2 regions of the Actinoplanes derwentensis genome follow, and region 1 is predicted to be linked to the other one. Evidence: riboswitches for the same ligand, from Rfam matches in the RefSeq annotation. Region 1 holds a riboswitch; the other holds the start of a gene.
What was found. A riboswitch is a leader RNA that binds a small molecule or an ion and turns the genes downstream of it on or off. The one in region 1 is predicted to bind S-adenosylmethionine.
Positions count from the first base shown of each region.

Region 2: linked by a shared signal. The riboswitch ahead of BLU81_RS19835 (aminotransferase class V-fold PLP-dependent enzyme) and the one ahead of thrC (threonine synthase) in region 1 are both predicted to bind S-adenosylmethionine.

Region 1 is NZ_LT629758.1:8,175,010-8,179,698, forward strand. It holds gene BLU81_RS36305 (alpha/beta fold hydrolase) at 1-1,191, shown strand, start outside; gene BLU81_RS36310 (ABC transporter permease) at 1,188-2,060, shown strand; gene BLU81_RS36315 (GNAT family N-acetyltransferase) at 2,185-3,099, shown strand; SAM riboswitch class I at 3,243-3,382, shown strand; gene thrC (threonine synthase) at 3,392-4,675, shown strand.
Region 2 is NZ_LT629758.1:4,484,701-4,489,389, forward strand. It holds gene BLU81_RS19830 (putative bifunctional diguanylate cyclase/phosphodiesterase) at 1-1,065, opposite strand, end outside; gene BLU81_RS19835 (aminotransferase class V-fold PLP-dependent enzyme) at 1,131-2,333, opposite strand; SAM riboswitch class IV at 2,351-2,465, opposite strand; gene BLU81_RS19840 (DUF1684 domain-containing protein) at 2,538-3,323, shown strand; gene BLU81_RS19845 (M20 family metallopeptidase) at 3,335-4,405, shown strand; gene BLU81_RS19850 (HDIG domain-containing metalloprotein) at 4,442-4,689, opposite strand, start outside.

The DNA.
Region 1 (4,689 bases):
CAGATCGAGGCGGGTCACACGATCCGGATCACCGTCGCCACCTCCGACCAGGCCTTCCTCAGCCCGGCCACGCCGGCCGTCTACACCGTGGCGGTGGAGTCCACGCTCACGCTGCCCACTCTGGTCGGCACCCCGATCGCCGATCCCGGCAGCATCTGGTGGTACGCCCTGGCCGGTGTCCTCGGCGTGATCGTTCTCGGTCTGCTGGTGCTGCTGCTGATCCGCCGGGCGCTGCACCGCCGCCGGGACGTGACGATCGTCGCCGAACACGCCGACACCCCGCTCGTGGTGAACGGGCTGCGCAAGGCGTACGGCGACGGTTTCGTGGCGGTCCAGGAGATCAGTTTCACGGTCCAGCGCGGCCAGGTCGTCGGCCTGCTCGGCCCGAACGGTGCCGGCAAGACCACCACCCTGCGGGTGCTGATGGGCCTGACCCAGCCGACCGCCGGCGAGATCTTCGTCTTCGGGCACCGGCTGGTCTCCGGCGCCCCGATCCTGTCCCGGGTCGGCGCGCTGGTCGAAGGCCCCGGTTTCCTGCCGCACCTGAGCGGTTACGAGAACCTGAAGGCGTACTGGCAGGCCACCGGCCGCCCGTGGGCGGACGCCCGGTTCGACGAGGCCCTGGAGATCGCCGGCCTGGGCGACTCGGTGCACCGCAAGACCCGCAAGTACAGCCACGGCATGCGCCAGCGTCTGGCCATCGCTCAGGCCATGCTCGGCCTGCCCGAACTGCTGGTCCTCGACGAGCCGACGGACGGTCTCGACCCGCCGCAGATCGCCGAGATGCGCCGGGTCCTGCAGCGGTACGCCACCGACGGCCGCGCGGTGCTGGTCTCCAGCCACCTGCTCGCCGAGGTGGAACAGACCTGCACCCACGCGGTGGTGGTCAACAAGGGCCGGATCGTGGCGTCCGGCCCGGTCGACGACATCGTCGGCGACTCGCCGTCGGTGCAGCTCGACGTCTCCGACGTGCCGGCCGCGACCCGGGTCCTGGAGGAGCTGGGCGTGCTCTCGGTCAAGACCGAAGGCACCAGCCTGATCGTCGAGATGAACGGCACCGCCCGCTCCGAGGTGGTCGCGTCCCTGGTCGGAGCCGGTGTCGGCGTCGACCGCCTGGTGCCGCGCCGGCGCCTGGAAGACGCGTTCCTGTCCCTGGTCGGCGACAACTCCCGAGGAAGTGGGGACCGATGACCACCGTCGAAGCGGCCGCGGGCTACAAGGCCTCGCGCACGTTGCCGATCTGGGCGGAGGTGCGCCGCCAGGCGTCCCGCCGCCGTACCCAGCTCAGCCTCGGTTTCATGGTGCTGCTGCCGGTGATCGTGCTGCTCGCCTTCGAGTTCGGCGGCGGCCGGCGCGACGACGACGGGGACGGCGGTGGTGGCGGCGCGTTCAGCAGCATGGCCGACCTGGCCACCTCCGGCGGATTGAACTTCGCCCTCTTCGGCCTGGCCGTCTCGGCGAGTTTCCTGCTGGTCGTGGTGGTGGCGCTGTTCTTCGGCGACACGGTGGCCAGCGAGGCGAGCTGGGGCAGCCTGCGCTACCTGCTGGCGATCCCGGTGCCCCGCGCCCGGTTGCTCGGCGCCAAGCTGATCGTGGCCGGCGGTTACTCGCTGCTGGCTCTGCTCCTGCTTACCGGCACCGGCCTGCTGATCGGCACGCTGCGTTACGGCTGGTCCCCACTCGGCAGCACCATCGCCGCCGAGATCTCCCCGGCCGAGGGTGTGCTGCGACTGCTCGGCATCACCGCGTACCTGGCCACCACGATGCTGGTGGTGGCCGGTCTGGCCTTCCTGCTGTCGGTCCTGACCGACGCGGCGCTGGGCGCGGTCGGCGGTGCCGTCCTGCTCTGGATCATGTCGACCATCCTCGACCAGATCGATGCACTGGGTGACATCCGCAACGCCCTCCCCACCCACTACACCGACGCGTGGATGGGCCTGCTCTCCACACCGGTGCAGACCGAGGACATGGCAAAGGGCGCGATCTCCGCGATCATCTACGCGACCATCTTCTGGGGGGCGGCCTTCTACCGGTTCACCCGCAAGGACGTCACTTCTTGATTTTGTACGAATAGGAAAAGCCCAGTGATCAGCGGCGGCAGATGCGGGCGGTCCTCCAGACCGCCCCCTGCCGCCGGGTCATGCATAGGGATATCGATTGACGGCACCGCCGCCAGCCGGTGACATGACCGTCGTGACAACCTTCCGGATCCGCCCCGCCCGCCCCGACGACGCTGAGGCGGTGGTCGCACTCCGCGCGCTCGTCTACCCGTACCTGGTGCGGAGCGAGGAGTCCACCCGCCGTCAGATCGCCGTGCCGTCGCCCGGTGAGGACCGGGCCGGCCTTGTCGCCGAGACGGCCGGTGAGGTGGTCGGCTGGGTCGCCGCGCTGCGGGATCCCCGTTCCGAGGACCGGGAGTTCGGGCGGATCTCGCAGTGCCACGTGAACCCGGCGTATCGCGGTCGCGGCATCGGCACGGCTCTGCTCGCCGAGGCCGCCGCCCATCTGCGCACGATCGGAGTGCGCCGGGCCGGGTCCCTGATCACGCCGGACGCGATCGGGTTCGCTGAGCGCCGGGGATTCCAGGCGTCGTCGCGGGTGATGCGCTTCTCGGCTCGTGAGCTGCGGAATCCGCCGTGTGTTCCGCCGCGCCAGGACGGGATCGAGCTGTGCTCGGTGCGGGACGTGGCGGAGGCGGCGCTGTACCGGGCCGAACTGGAGGCGACCGGTGACGTGCCCGAGGAGGTGCCGTCCGGGCCGTCGTCGTACGACACCTGGCGTCACGAGATCTGGGATGAGCCGGGACTGGACCGGGACTCCAGCACGGTGGCGCTGGCCGGGGCCCAGGTGGTGGCGTTCACGTTGCTCATGCGAGACGGCGAGCGGGTGTGGTCGGACATGACGGCCACCGTTGGAGACCATCGGGGGCGAGGGCTCGCGCTCATGGTCAAGGTGGCGGCTCTGCGCCGGGCGGCGGCCGGCGGGGTGACGGTCGCCTATGCCAGCAACGCCGGGGAGAACGCGCCGATGCTGGCCGTCAACACGCGCCTGGGATATCAGCCGATCGCGACCAAGGCCTTCTGCTCGACCGTGCTCTAGACGTACGAAATCAAAGGGTTTAGAGGTTTTCGGGGGAGCCCGAGGGGTAGGAAACGGCAGGATCGAAAGGAGGTCGCTCACACCTCGGGAAGACCGTATGGCGTTGGCGGAATCTCGTCGTAAGGTGTGGGAAACAACTGAATACCTCATCCAGAGGGGCAGAGGGATACGGCCCGATGAAGCCCCGGCAACCACCGCGCAGCAGTTCTCGATGACGAGAAGCGACGTGGCAGGTGCTAATTCCGTCCCCGTTCCGGCAGGTCGCCGCGGGGAAAGATGAGAGGAAACTCTGATGACGTCTGTCGTTGACGCACCCTCCAGCACCTTCACGTCGCCCGCTCGCGGCCTGATCTGTCGCGCCTGCAGCGCTGAGTACCCGCTCGCCGCACAGCACGCCTGTTACGAGTGTTTCGGCCCGCTCGAGGTCGCCTACGACGAGGCGGCGCTCGCGCGGGTGACCCGGGCCCAGATCGAGGCGGGCCCGCAGAACATCTGGCGCTATGCGGCTCTGCTGCCGGCCGGCCAGGACCCAGCCACCCGGGTGACGCTGAACCCCGGCATGACTCCGCTGGTGCCGGCTCCGGCCCTGGCCGCGGCGCTCGGCATCCAGGCGCCGCTGTTCATCAAGGACGACTCGCAGAACCCGACCCACTCGTTCAAGGACCGGGTCGTCTCGGTGGCCCTGACCGCGGCCAAGGAGCTGGGCTTCAACCGGTTCTCCTGCGCCTCCACCGGCAACCTGGCCAACTCGGTCGCCGCCCACGCGGCCCGTGCCGGGGTGCCGAGCATCGTCTTCATCCCCGCCGACCTGGAGCAAGGAAAGATCATCACGACCGCGGTGTACGGCGGTGAACTGGTCGCCATCGAGGGCTCCTACGACGACGTGAACCGCCTGTGCAGCGAGCTGGTGGAGACCGACGAGTTCGAGGACACCGCGTTCGTCAACGTGAACGTGCGGCCGTTCTACGCCGAGGGCTCCAAGACGCTCGGCTACGAGGTGGCCGAGCAGCTCGGCTGGCGGATCCCGGCCCAGGTGGTCATCCCGATGGCCTCCGGCGAGCTGCTCACCAAGGTGGACAAGGCGTTCTCCGAACTGGTCGAGATCGGACTGGTCGAGGCCCCCGAGGGTGGCTGGACCGTCTTCGGCGCCCAGTCCGAGGGCTGCAACCCGATCGCGGTCGCGCTGCACGCCGACACCGACGTGATCACCCCGGTCAAGCCGACCGGCATCGCCAAGTCGCTGAACATCGGCGACCCGGCCGCCGGGCCGTACGCGATCGAGGCCGTCCGCCGCACCGGCGGCTGGATGGACTACGCGAACGACGACGAGATCCGCGACGGCATCCGGCTGCTGGCGGAGACGACCGGTGTATTCGCCGAGACCGCGGGCGGCACCACCGTCGCGGTGCTGAAGAAACTGGTGGCGAGCGGCAAGCTCGACCCCACCAAGGAGACCGTCGTCTACAACACCGGTGAGGGCCTGAAGACCCTCGACGCGGTGGCCGGCCAGGTTGGACCGACTCACACGATCAAGCCGTCCCTGAAAGGCGCTCGCGAGGCTGGCCTGCTCGGATAGCAGAAAGTAACCGG
Region 2 (4,689 bases), 3.7 Mb from region 1:
GATGTCCAGGTAGATGACGCTGACCGGCTCGGCGCCGTCGGCCAGCAGTTCGGTCAAGTCGTGTTCGAAGGCCTTGCGGGAGAGCAACCCGGTGAGCGAGTCGTGCCGCACCTGGTAGCTCAGCTCGGCCTCGTGGTCGCGGACCGCGGTCACGTCGATGCAGTGCACGAAGATCAGGCGCAGGTCGCCGTCCGGGCCGTAGATGCCGGTGCCGTGAGCCTGCACCCAGATCAGCGAACCGTCGTCGAGCCGGCGGAACTGCCGGGTCGCGGTGACCGGCTCGCGGGCCTCGATGAGCAGCTGCAGCATGCCCACCTGGTCCTCGTCGACCGTGCTCAGCGGCAGGTCGTGGATGGTGAAGCCGTCCGGCAGTTCGTCCGGCAGGCGCAGCCACTCCCGGTAGGCGCTGTTGGTGCGCACCAGAAGACCGGCCGGCGTGAACATCGCCATCGGCACCGGCGTCTCGTCGAAGGCGACGCCGAGCTGGGCCTGGCTCTCGTTCAGGTCCTCCCGCGCCCGTTTCTCCTCGATCTCGTTGAAACGCCAGGCGACCAGCTGGAAGGCGGCCGAGGCGAGGACCGCACTGCCATGCACCAGCGCCCAGATCAGCGGATGAGCCTGGGCCGGGCCGTGCCCGAAGGTGTGGTCGCTCTGCAGCGTGCCGAACCCGGCGTGGTGCACCACGGTGGCGACCAGGAAACCGCCGAACGGGACCCAGTCGCGGTACAGCGCGAGCGCCGCCACTGCGATGAAGAAGGTGAAGTGGGCCTCGGTGAGCCCGTCGCAGAGCGCGACGAAGCCCGCACAGGAGACCGCGAAGCCGAGCGCCACCGCGAGCGACCGCGGCCGGCGGCCCCGCATCAGCCGGGCCGCGACCAGCGACGGCAGGACCAGCGCATCGGTGATGAGCAGCTCTTTCACGCTGTCGTCACCCTGCCACAGGCCGAACAGGGTCAGGAACACCATGAAGACGGCGAGCAGCACCGTCAGCAGCCCGTGCCGGCCCGCCCAGTCCTCGTCGTTGAGCCCGCCACCGGTCGGAAACCGGTCACGGAGCCGCGTCATCCATGTCGCCACGAACGAATCATCGGCCACCGGGGATGGCTACGGAAGCGTCTTCGGGTTGTAGGTCAGGAGCGAAGTACCGCTGCCAGAGCGGCCAGCAGGCGATCAACGTCATCGATGTCGCTGCCCAGACCGAAACTGATCCGCAGCAGACCGGTGCCGCCGTCGCTACAGGAACCGGTCTGCTCACTGCCGGTGAGGCGGCGGACCAGCGGGTGCGCGCAGAACTGCCCGGCCCGCACCCCGATGCCGTGGTCCCGGCCCAGCAGCTGGGCGACGGCCGCCGGGTCATGGCCGGGCAGGGCGAGCGAGACGATGCCGACCCGCGGGTGGTCCGGGCCGAAGACGCTCACCTCGACCGCCTCCGGGATGCCGGCCAGGCCGTCGCGCAGCCGGGCGAGCAGGTGCTGTTCCTGCTGGTGCAGGGCGAACCGGTCGGTGGCGGTCAGCGCCTCGCAGACCGCGGCGATGGCGACGGCGCCGAGCAGGTTCGGGGTGCCGCCCTCGTGCCGGGCCGCGCCGGTGGCCCACACCAGGTCGTCGAGGTCGTCCCCGACGGCGGCACTCGCGCCGCCGCCGGCCAGGTACGGGCCGGCGGCGTCCAGCCAATCGGAGCGCCCGGCGAGCACCCCGGCACCGAACGGCGCGTACAGCTTGTGGCCGGAGAAGGCGATCCAGTCGGCGCCCAGGTCCTCCAGGTCGACCGGCCGGTGCGGGGCGAGCTGGGCGGCGTCCACGACCACCCGGACTCCGTACGAGTGCGCCACGTCGGCCAGCTCACGCACCGGCCACACCTCGCCGGTGACGTTGCTCGCCCCGGTCACCGTCAGCACGGCCGGGCCGGTCAGCCCGTCCAGGGCCTGCTTGAGGGCGTGCACCGCCTCGTCCGCCGACGCCGGGGTGGGCAGGCGCAGCGGGTTCGGCCAGGGCAGCAGGTTGGCGTGGTGCTCGCCGTCGAACTGCACGGTGGTGGTGCCCGCCGGCAGGGCGCGGGCCAGCAGGTTGAGGGCGTCGGTGGTGTTGCGGGTGAAGATCACGGTGTCGCCGGGGCGGGCGCCGACGAACTCGGCCACCACGTCGCGGGCCAGCTCGTAGGCGAGGGTGGATGCCTGGGAGCGCACGCCGGTGCCACGGTGCACGCTGCCGTACCGGGGAAGAAGGTCCTGCACCGCGTCAGCGGCGGCCCGCACACAGGGGGCCGACGCCGCGTAGTCGAGGTGAACGAAGTCGCTGTCGTCGCCGATGACTTCGAGAGAGAAAGATGGCATGACCGCGCCTCCACGGGTTCGCCGTTTTGCCGATGTCGGGCGACATCAGCCCGGTCTTCACCCGGGGCACCCCATCGCGAACGCAAGGGTTGCCGGCCAGCAAGCCGGGGCTATCTGCTGGCACTCATGACCTGTCGCCGAAGTTATCAGATCTCACGCACCGGGTCCATATCACATTCAGCGAGTAGGGATTAAGGTCACGGTATGACGATCTCGTTCCAGGAGCAGTGGGACCAGTGGCACGCCGCCCACGAGAAACGGCGCGCCGACCCGCACGGCTTCCTCGCCATCACCGGCCTGCACTGGCTGACGGACACCCCGCAGCGCTTCGACGACGCTCCCGGCGATTGGAGCACCGGGCCGGACGGGGTCACCGTGGCCCTCGCCGAGGGTGAGTCGCTGACCCTTTCCGATCAGGTCATCACCGGCACACACACCTTCGCGCCGATCGCCGAGCGTGCCGACGTCACGGTCACCTTCGGTGATGCCAAGATCGAAATTGCCAAGCGCGGCGGGTTCGACGTGGTCCGCCCCCGGCACCCGTCCAGCCCGGTGCTGGCCGCCTACCCCGGCACTCCGGCCTTCCCCGCCGACGAGAAGTGGCAGGTCACCGGTCGTTACGTGGCGTTCGACGCGCCGCAGTCGACCACCGTCGGTTCGGTCGCCGAGGGCATCGAGCACGTCTACGAGGCGCCCGGCCGGATCGAGTTCGACCTCGGCGGCTCACCCCGGTCGCTGACCGTGTTCAACGGCTACCTCCCCGGCACACTGTCCGTGCTGTTCACCGACGAGACGTCCGGCCTGACGACATACGCCGCGAACCGCTCGCTGCTGATCGACGCGCCCGCCGCCGACGGCACGGTCACGATCGACTTCAACCGGGCGGTGAACCTGCCGTGCGCGTACACCGAGTTCGCGACCTGCCCCCTGCCACCCGCCGGCAACCGCCTCGGTGTGGCCGTCGAAGCCGGCGAGAAGAAGCCCGACTAGATTCCGTCGGTATGGACGACCTGATCGAGCTGCTGGCGATCCCCTCCACCGCCGACCGCCCGGACGACCTGCGGCGAGCCCTCGATCTGGTGCTCGCCCTGGTCGGCCCGGGTTTCGAGGTGCGCCGCTTCACCTCCGGCGGCAAGCCCAGCGCCCTCGTCAGCACCCCCGGCCACCCCAGGGTCATCCTCAACGCCCACCTCGACGTGGTCCCCGGATCGCCGGCCCAGTTCAAACCCGAGATCAACGGCCATCGCCTGTACGGCCGGGGAGCCCACGACATGAAGGCCGCCGCCGTGGCGATGGCGACGGTCTTCCGTGACGTCGCGCCGCTGCTCCCCTACCCGATCGCCCTGCAATTGGTGACCGACGAGGAGGTCGGCGGCTTCGACGGCACCGGCCACCAGGTCGCGCAGGGTGTCCGCGGCGACTTCGTGATCATCGGCGAGCAGAGCGACCTGCGGATCGTGGCCGAGTCGAAGGGCATCGCCCGGGTCCGCCTGACCGCCACCGGCCGGACCGCGCACGCCGCCTACCCGTGGCTGGGTTCCAACGCCCTGCTCACCGTGATGTCAGCGGTGCAGCGCCTGGTCGACCGCTATCCGGTACCGGCGTCCGAACAGTGGGTGACCACGGTGAACGTGGCCCGCGTCGACACCCCGAACACCACCGCCAACGTGGTGCCGCACGCGGCCGGGGCCCTGCTCGACATCCGCTTCCCGCCGTCCGACCGCGACTTCGCCGGCCGCACCCACCAGCAGATCGCCGACCACCTGCGCTCGGTGACCGGCCTCGGGGTGCGGGTCCGGCTCGACGCGCTGGGCGCCCCGCACTGGGCCGACCCGGGATGCGCCGAGGTCCGCCTGCTGCAGACCGCCGCACAGGACGCCGGCTACACCGGCGCCCTGCTGCGCAAACACGGCGCCGCCGACGGCCGTTTCTACTCCGCGGCAGGCGTGAACGCGGTCATCTTCGGCCCCGGCGGCGACGGCCAGCACGGCCCGGAGGAGTACGTCGACCTCCGCACGCTGCCCCCGTACCGCGAGGCCCTGACCAGTTTCCTGCTCAGCCTCGCCGGTTAGCGCATCGTCGCCCGGCAGGCGAAAAGGCCGGAAGGGTCAGGCGGCCAGCGAGTGGCCGGTCCAGGCCGCTAGCGAGTGCTCCACGCGGGCGGTGATGGAACGCAGGTGAGGGCGGCGTTCCGGGTCGACGCGGGCGTTCCAGGAGCACGGGCCCTGGCGCAGCAGCATCTCGGTGTAGCGCGCTTCGGTGTCCACCCGCAGGCCGCTCGGGCCGGTCGTCTGGTCGGCGTAGGTGAGGGCGTCAGCCATCAGGCTGCGCTCGTCGGGGAACGCCGACAGTTCGG